DNA from 2 places in the Neptuniibacter halophilus genome. Region 2 is predicted to be linked to the other one. Evidence: predicted binding sites of a transcription regulator. Region 2 holds the regulator's gene; the other holds the start of a gene.

Region 1 (4,419 bases), 120 kb from region 2:
CTGATGGTGGGGCTGGGGGAAACTCAGGAAGAGATCGTTCAGGTAATGAAAGATCTACGTGCCAACGATGTGGATATGCTTACCATCGGTCAGTACCTACAGCCGAGCAAGCACCATCTGGCAGTTGAGCGCTACGTCACTCCGCAAGAGTTCAAAACCTACGAAGAGATCGGATATGAGCTGGGCTTTAAGAATGTAGCCAGCGGACCGATGGTACGTTCCTCCTACCATGCGGATCTGCAGGCTAAGGCCCTGTAACAGGAGTAATTTCATGGCATTTCAAGGCAACAACCCCACTTTCACTCCCGGTAGCCCGCTGGTTCACCTGAACCTGCAGGCCGCCATCGATCAGCAGAGCCGGATCAGCAGTATCATGGTTCGTGAGCGTCCGTTTCTCGGTGATCTGGCACTGGACACCGAACCGGATAATCAGGCCCTGCTGATTGCGTTGGGTGAAGTGATGAGCGTTGCCCGCCCGCTGACCGTCAATCGTATCTCCTGTCTGGGGCGTCTGGCGATCCTTTGGGTCAGCGACACTGAATGGCTGGTTCTGCCTCAGGCAGGCACTCACGAATCGGTGGCTCAGGCACTGCAGGAATGTTTCGGTCAGGATATATCCCTGCTTGCAGAAACAAGCGGTCCACTGAAGCTCAGTCTTGAACCCGCAGCGCTGGCGTATCTGCTTAACAGCCGTAATACCTACCCGAACCATTTTGTCCGATACGATGACAGCGAACCCCGTGAGATCAGCATCATGCCGCTGCAGGATGCCGAAGACTACGACATTCTGATCCGTAAAAGCGGTGCGGAAGGGCTCTGGCAGTGGCTGAAACAAGATGCCAAACCGGCACAGGATCACTGAAAGGACACCCCAGAACTATGTCGGTTTACACATCCGTCAGCTTTACCGAACTTGAGCAACACCTGACAGAATACGAAGTTGGCCAGCTTATCGCTTATGAAGGGATCAGTGCCGGTGTTGAAAACAGTAATTTTTTTGTTGATACGGATCAGGGTCGTTACGTACTGACTCTGGTTGAATCCGTATCCTCTGCTGAACTACCGTTTATTCTCGGTCTGGTACAGCAGCTTAGTCGTCATGGCCTGCCCTGTGCAGAACTGGTTCCCTTACGCAATGGTGACGCCTTCAGCAGCCTGAATCAGCGACCCGCAGTCCTCATGCGACGCCTGAATGGCGCACCTCTGGAGCAGCCTAATCTGGCTCAGACCGGTATTATCGGTGCGACACTGGCGCGCGCTCACCAACTGGCCGCTGAACTGCCGGCCCGGCGCAGTGACCAAATCCCTCTCTGGTGCCAGCAATTAGCTGAACGCCTGATGCCCCGCCTGAAGCCAGAGCAACAGTCCCTGCTAGAGAAAGCACTCGCTGAAGCGCACCAGCTCGACTGGGAAAACCTGCCTGCCGGCCCGGTACATGCGGATCTGTTTCCGGATAATGCGCTGTTCAAGGGTGATCAGCTCGCCGGGCTGATCGATTTCTATCACGCCTGCCCTGCGCCCTACCTCTATGACCTGAGCGTGACGCTCAACGCCTGGTGCTTTGATGAGTCCGACGCCCGTTTCTGTCTGGACAAGGCCCGACAGCTTCTGCGTCATTACCAGCAGCAGCGTACTCTGAATTCACTGGAACAGGCAGAGTTGCTGCCGATGATGCGGCTGGCCGCATTACGCTTCTGGTTGTCGCGGCTACGTGATCTGCATTTTCCTTCCAGTGGCGAGGTCGTCACCCAGAAAGACCCGCTGGGTAAGCAGCGCCTGTTAGCCTGGTTGATGGCCACCACAGAGCTGGTTTTATAACCGGTCAGGATGAATTTTTTTCTGCTCCCCAAACTGGTTCACGCGCACCAGTTTGGGGTTGCTGTAATGCACCACCTCCCCAGCCCCGAAATACCCGGTTCCGGGCAGCTCAGATGCCTCTGACTTTCGCACCCGCAGCATGAATCACATTTTTTGAAAAAATATTCAAATTGAATTTTTATCCATTATCAGGATTAGAGAAACCTCTGTACCTCTCCTAAACTCATTTCTGCCGGTAAAGAGAGAGACCGGTGCCAGCAAATAAAAAGGTCGTATTAAAGGCCTTATCAGAGGGTAGAGGACGCAAGATGTTAACCTATGAAGAGTGCTTGGAGCTGAGTGACCTGACAGCAGACGAAGTCGGTGCGATTGCGGAACACGAACATATGGACTCCATGATCGCGATGGCACTGGGCCATTATATGATTACCCATGATGGTGAACAGAAGATAAAAACAATCATCATGGACGACATAGAAAAAGCTCAGCGTGATCGTAATTACGGCCACGCCGAGATGTTGCATAAGGTTCTGAAACACTTTATTGCAACCCATCCTGAACACAAATCCAGCAGAGTGGCCGCCTGAGCCGCTCTGCCAGCAAGACCCCTTCCCCCTTCGAACCGGTAACGGGTGCTGCGGCACCCTAACCGGGTCACCTTTTATTTTTCATATCCATAACTCTTTATTTGGAAACAGCTTTTTCCCTTTTCAACAACAGCCACAGCGGGGCATCAGAGCCAAATTCAGTTATAATTTACTGAACCGATATTGCCTGCCACGCCCAGAGTTCATAGATGAAGCGCTTTTCTAAACCAGGATCAGGTTTACTGGTCTGTCTTATCAGCCTGATCTCTTTTACGAGCGCGGCTAAAGAGCCGATTGTGATCGCGGCAGAGAACAGCTGGCCCCCCTTCTCAGACATGCATGGCAAAGGGATCTCCTACAATCTGGTGGAAGCGGCGTTTTCCAGCGTCGGCAGAGCGTTTTCCATTGAGGTACTGCCCTACGCCAGAGCCTTACGCTCAACCGAAATGGGAGAGGTAGATGCCTGCTGGAATGTGACCCGCCAACCCAGCACTGAGATGCGATTTCATTTTGGCGAAGAGCCGCTGATGCTGACTCAGGCCTCCTACTTTTTTCCTAAAGGTCAGGCACAGAATTTTACGCGCCCGGCGCTGATCCCGGACGGCTTTAATATGGGTGTGATCATTGATTACGAATACGGCGATGAGTACACACAACATCAACACCGATTTAAACAGCACGCAGTCAACAACCAGTCACAGATCATCAACATGCTGCTGACACAACGTATCGACGGCGCCATCATGTTTGACGAGGTCGCTCTTTATAATCTGAATCAGATGGGCCTGCCGGAAGATGCCATTGAGAAAGGGGCGATTAATCACGTCAGCGAGATCTATGTCGCCTTCAGCAAGAAGAATCCGCAGCACCAGCAACTGGCCCGGGATCTTGATCAGGGGCTCAGGTGGCTCAGAGACAGCGGTGAATATGACACAATTTTTCATGCCACTGAGCAGACAGCTCCAACAGGCGATACCGACTCCCAGACCCGGCCCCCGGCTCTGCAGTAACAGGTCCCCTTCGTTTTACAACACCCGGCTTGACCTGCCTGGCCGGTTTTCTCCTTGAGACCTCAATGGTTTGACAGGCATCAACGATGCTTAACCCATTCAGTGCTACGCTGCACGGACATTACACAGTTGCAGAAAATTATGTCCCGAGTTCGCCCCAATCCCGCACGCAGAGAGACCCCTGCAGATCATAGCGACAGCTATGTTTACCTGATTCGTAACAGCCTCTACGTCAATCTGACCGACCGCTGCACGCTGGCCTGTGGTTTCTGCCCGAAACATAACGGCTCGATGGAGGTTAAAGGCCACGAGCTGTACCTGAGTACGCTGCCCTCCCATGAAGAGGTGATACCACTGATCGGTGATCCGAAACGTTACAGCGAAGTGGTATTCTGTGGTTACGGTGAACCCACTCTGCGTCTGAAAACCCTGCTCCGGGTCGCTCGCTGGGTCAAGGGCCGCGGTGGCCGGACCCGGCTCAACACCGACGGGCTTGGCAGCCTGTTTCACAAACGGGACATCGTTCCCGAGCTGGCGGAGTGTATCGATGCACTGTCGATCTCACTCAACGCTCAGGACGAATCCACCTATCAGCAACATTGCCGGCCCAGCCTGAGCGGCTCTTACCCTGCAGTGAAAGCCTTTATCGCCCGCGCCAGCGAACTGATACCGGAGGTTTATGTCTCCGCGATCAACGGACTGGAAGGGGTGGATATCCCCGCCTGCAAAGCACTCTCAGAAGCCCGCGGCGGAATATTCCGCGAGCGCCAACTGGATGTCGTGGGTTAACTCTGCGACCCGCTGTATCGGATGCCCCTGAGGAACCTGAGCATAAGCCCTGTTGGTGCCCGGCACGACGGGCTCGCAGGTTCCCTGATCAGGGATCGGCTTTCTCTCTTGGCGGAAAGCTGATTTCGCCACCACCGGCTGGCAGTACACTGATCTGTTCAGGCACGCCCTGCTGATCCAGACGCAGCCGTCCGACCCCACTCAGGTTAAGTACC
Region 2 (4,419 bases):
ATCGGATTTAACCGGATCAGTCTGGGCCTGCAGGATATTGACCCTAAAGTGCAGGAAGCCGTTAACCGCGTACAATCGGTTGAACAGACCGCTGCGATTCTTGAAGAAGCCCGCCGTCTGGGCTTCCGCTCGCTGAACCTGGACCTGATCTACGGCCTGCCTTATCAGACCCTCGAAGGCTTTAACGCCACGCTGGATAAGGTCATCGAGATGAATCCTGATCGACTCTCGGTATTTAACTACGCCCATCTGCCGGACCGTTTCCGCCCACAGCGTCACATTCAGGAAGATACCCTGCCTAGCCCGGAAACCAAGCTGGCTATCCTTGAATCCACCATCAATAAACTGCTGCAGGCGGGCTACGTTTACATCGGCATGGATCATTTTGCCAAGCCTGACGATGAGCTGGCCGTTGCACAGCGCACCGGCAACCTGCACCGGAACTTTCAGGGTTACACCACCCATGCAGAGTGTGATCTTGTGGCGATGGGTGTTTCAGCCATCAGCCAGATCGGCTCGGTCTACTATCAGAACGAGCATGAGATGAGCGCTTACAGTGCAGCGGTTGAAACCAATCAACACGCTATCAAGCGCGGTGTAAAACTGACCCGGGACGATATTATCCGGCGTCATGTGATCACCCAGTTAATCTGTCATTTCGAGCTGGACAAAGCCCCTGTCGAATCCCTGTTTGGTATCGACTTCGACAGCTACTTTGCTGATGCCCGACAGGAACTGGCAGCATTTGCTGAAGATGGTCTGGTAAAAATGGACGAAAACAGCATTCAGGTCTCCCCTTCGGGACGCCTGCTGATCCGTCGGATCTGCATGGCATTTGACGCCTATATACCGAAAGACCAGAGTTCGCAGCGCTTCTCGCGGATTATTTAACTTTTAGAATGCGGTGAAATATTACATAATCCTTAAGCAGCCGTTTTATCGAACCATTACAGGATTAAATCATGGGTGACAACAAGGCAACCGAAGGAAAGTTGCGAAGTCTGCAACAGGTCAGCTGTAATACATGTAGCTTAAGTTCACTGTGTCTTCCGGTGTCACTGGATATGACAGAGATGGAACGGCTGGATGATATTATTGAAAAAAGCCGCCCACTGAAGAAAGGCGAACACCTGTTCCATCAGGGTGGCGTCTTCGATAGTGTCTATGCCATCCGTGCCGGCACGGTGAAAACCTACACCATCACCAACGAAGGCGAAGAGCAGATCACCGGTTTTTATTTCCCCGGCGAGCTGGTCGGCATGAGTGGTTTCGATAACAACGAATACCCGGTTTCCGCCAAGATTCTGGAAACCACCACGGTCTGCGAAATTCCGTTTGAACGCCTCGATGAGCTGTCTGGTCAGTTACCTGAACTTCGCCGCCAGTTGCTGCGCACCATGAGTAAAGAGATTCGTGAAGAGCAGCAGATGATGCTGCTGCTATCGAAGAAAAACGCGGAGGAGCGGGTTGCAACGTTCCTGATTAAGCTGTCACAGCGCTTCAAACTGCGTGGCTATTCTGAGACCAGTTTCCGTCTTTCTATGTCCCGTAACGAGATCGGCAATTATCTTGGGCTGGCGGTAGAAACTGTCAGCCGTATCTTCACCCGTTTTCAGAAATCCAACCTGCTGCAGGTTGAGGGTAAAGAGGTTCACATCGAGGATCTGGAAAAACTGTACATTCTCTCCGGAGAAAACCCGCTCAGCGATACCAGCGAACCTGCAATCACGGCTGCCTGTGGAAAAAGCAACTGTTCCTGAGACAGGTCGATAAATAAAAAGGCACCGCTAATCAGATTAGCCGGTGCCTGCCAGTTTCACGATTAAGTAGCCATCTCAATGTGTAACCCAACCGCTACATTAAATCGTCTTCCCCCTTTTAAATCATTGAGCCAAGTCAAGGCGTACCATCGAGGAGTTTTTCATGTCTTATGACGAGTGTTATGTGAAGTCAGTTATCCGCACGATTTCTGACTGGCCGGAACCGGGCGTTCAATTCCGAGATATCACACCGCTGTTCAAGGACCCGAAAGCACTGCGCATGATCTCTGACGCCTTTATTCAGCGTTATATCGATACCGAGATTACACATATTGCCAGTATCGACGCACGCGGCTTCCTGATCAGTTCCATCATGGCCTACCACCTGAATATCCCACTGGTTCTGGTACGTAAAAAAGGCAAACTTCCGGGCAAAACTATCCATCAGGAATACAAGCTGGAATACGGCACTGCGGCCGTTGAAATGCAGATAGATTCCGTGGGTCCGGGTGACCGCGTACTGGTATTTGATGACCTGATCGCCACCGGCGGAACCATCCTCGCTGCCTGCGGCCTGATCAAAGAGCTGGGCGCGGAAGTATACGAAGCAGCCGCGCTGATCGACCTGCCAGACTTGCAGGGCTCCAGCAAAATTCAGGATTCCGGTATTCCCGTACACACCCTGCTGGCCTACGAAGGCCTCTGATCCTGTTTGCGATGCCGGCATCACCCCGGCATCGCAATATCCCCGCCCGCCCCATTCCGGCTTTTTTTGCACCACCTCTTCCATAGCCGTAAATTCTTGCTACCATGCACTGCCTTTTTGCCTAACCGGAGCGCTTATGTGGTTTAAGAATGTCATCTTCTATCGTCTCAATGAATCCTTTGACTACAGCCAGGAACAGTTGCAGGAGAAACTGAAAGAGCAGGCTTTTACCCCCTGTCGCAGTCAGGAGCTGAGCCGCTATGGTTGGGTATCGCCCTGCAGTCAGTTAGATGACGTGCTGGCCCACGAGGTCCATGGCATGGTGATGCTGGCGGCGCGTAAAGAGGAGAAGATCCTTCCCGGTACCGTTATCAAAGAGATGCTGTCGGAAAAGGTCGGCCTGATCGAGCAGGAACAGGCCCGTAAAGTATACAAAAAAGAGCGCGACCAACTGAAAGATGAGATCGTCCTCGACCTGTTGCCACGGGCATTCAGTAAATTCCAGCAGACCTGTGCGCTGATCGCGCCACAACAGGGCTGGATTGCGGTGGACGCCAGCAGTCATAAACGCGCAGAAGAACTGCTCAGCCATCTGCGTGGCACACTGGGCAGCCTGCCCATCGCCCTGCCCGACGTAAACCAGTCACCCTCTGCGGTCATGTCACACTGGCTGGAGAAACATGAAACCCTGCCGGAAGGGATCGATGTACTGGATGAGTGCGAGCTGCGTGACGATGTACTGGAAGGCGGTGTTATCCGGATTAAAGGGCAGCAGTTGGAAGACGAAGAGTTCATCGCCCATCTCGAGGCTGGCAAGCGGGTCGTCAAACTGGCGCTGGAATGGGATGAACAGCTTAAGTTTGTCCTGCAGGATGACTTGTCCATCAAACGCCTGAAGCTGAGCGAGCAGCTACAGGAGAAGATGAATGACGAAGCCGCAGAAGACGAGATCGCGCAGTTTGACGCAGATATGGTGCAGATGGGGCTCGAACTTGCCCGTCTCTACCCGGCCCTGCTCGCCGCCTTCGGTGGCGAGGCACAGCGACCGTAATACGAAATAGCCGGCAAATGCCGGCTATTTTCTCTTAAATTGCCAAAAGCTTTAATGGCAATGAACTATCCCGGTACTGTTGTCCATATGACAGCACTGACCTGGTGGTGAGCTTTTTCGACAACCTCCTCCATGAGCAACGGCCAGATTACTGACTAGAATGAGCGATACAGCTACCAAAAATGCCTTCATAATTGAATTCCCTCTACTTCATGTAAGAGCCACAAGTCCTTTTCAGGAAGCATAAGTGTAGTCAATCTAATCTGTTCAGCCAGATCCACAGGGATGCAGGCGATCAATTTCCTACCTTAGCTATTTCACCAGCAATAACATATCAATGCTGAACTGATCAGCATCCGCTTTCAGCCCCAGCGTTTCGCACTGACTCAGGAACTGAGCCTCACGCTCTTTACTCTCGTTGTAGCCGAATTCATTGCCATCCAGACTCTGCAGTTGCAGGGTCGCCTGATAATAGAAAGCCAGTACAATCGCGGCTGTGTCGTTCCCTTCCTCAAGCAGCTTTTCCCAGCGATGACGGTGATTCTGGATTTTCAGCGCCTGCCGTTTAAGGTTCCAGCCGTAGCGCAGTTCATCAAAATAAGGCTTCTTCACCAACTGAGAAAAAATCGCGATGGTAATCAGCAGTCCGGTCAAAACCCCGGCCAGATTGACCGCCATATTCTCCCCTTCCGGATTGCCATAATAGTGGCGCAGTGCAGCACTGATACTCAGACCCAGGGCGGCAAAAATCAGGCAGCCAATAATTCCGACCTTACGCTGCTTCTGCTTGTAAATTAGCTTATCAATCTGTTGTAGTTCCACGTATAACCCTTTAGCTGAAACTTGATGAATCGAATTAACTTGCAGTCCAAAACCGCAAGTGTAGACTTAGCGCCTTATCA

What was found. The regulator FNR, encoded in region 2, switches genes on or off when oxygen is low (the NO sensors DNR and NnrR bind a similar motif). The targets are predictions, from matches to a motif close to TTGATNTANATCAA.
Region 1: QUD59_RS14400 (TatD family nuclease-associated radical SAM protein) is a predicted target of FNR. The motif match lies at 3,486-3,499, and genes of this name have one in related genera.

The regions. Positions count from the first base shown of each region.
Region 1 covers NZ_AP027292.1:3,085,311-3,089,729, reverse strand. The annotation lists gene lipA (lipoyl synthase) at 1-258, shown strand, start outside; gene QUD59_RS14420 (aminomethyltransferase family protein) at 272-862, shown strand; gene QUD59_RS14415 (homoserine kinase) at 880-1,818, shown strand; gene QUD59_RS14410 (hypothetical protein) at 2,127-2,405, shown strand; gene QUD59_RS14405 (substrate-binding periplasmic protein) at 2,615-3,415, shown strand; gene QUD59_RS14400 (TatD family nuclease-associated radical SAM protein) at 3,557-4,204, shown strand; gene QUD59_RS14395 (alkaline phosphatase D family protein) at 4,293-4,419, opposite strand, start outside.
Region 2 covers NZ_AP027292.1:2,963,971-2,968,389, reverse strand. The annotation lists gene hemN (oxygen-independent coproporphyrinogen III oxidase) at 1-891, shown strand, start outside; gene fnr (fumarate/nitrate reduction transcriptional regulator Fnr) at 963-1,760, shown strand; gene QUD59_RS13830 (adenine phosphoribosyltransferase) at 1,924-2,466, shown strand; gene rdgC (recombination-associated protein RdgC) at 2,603-3,517, shown strand; gene QUD59_RS13820 (DUF3087 family protein) at 3,830-4,339, opposite strand.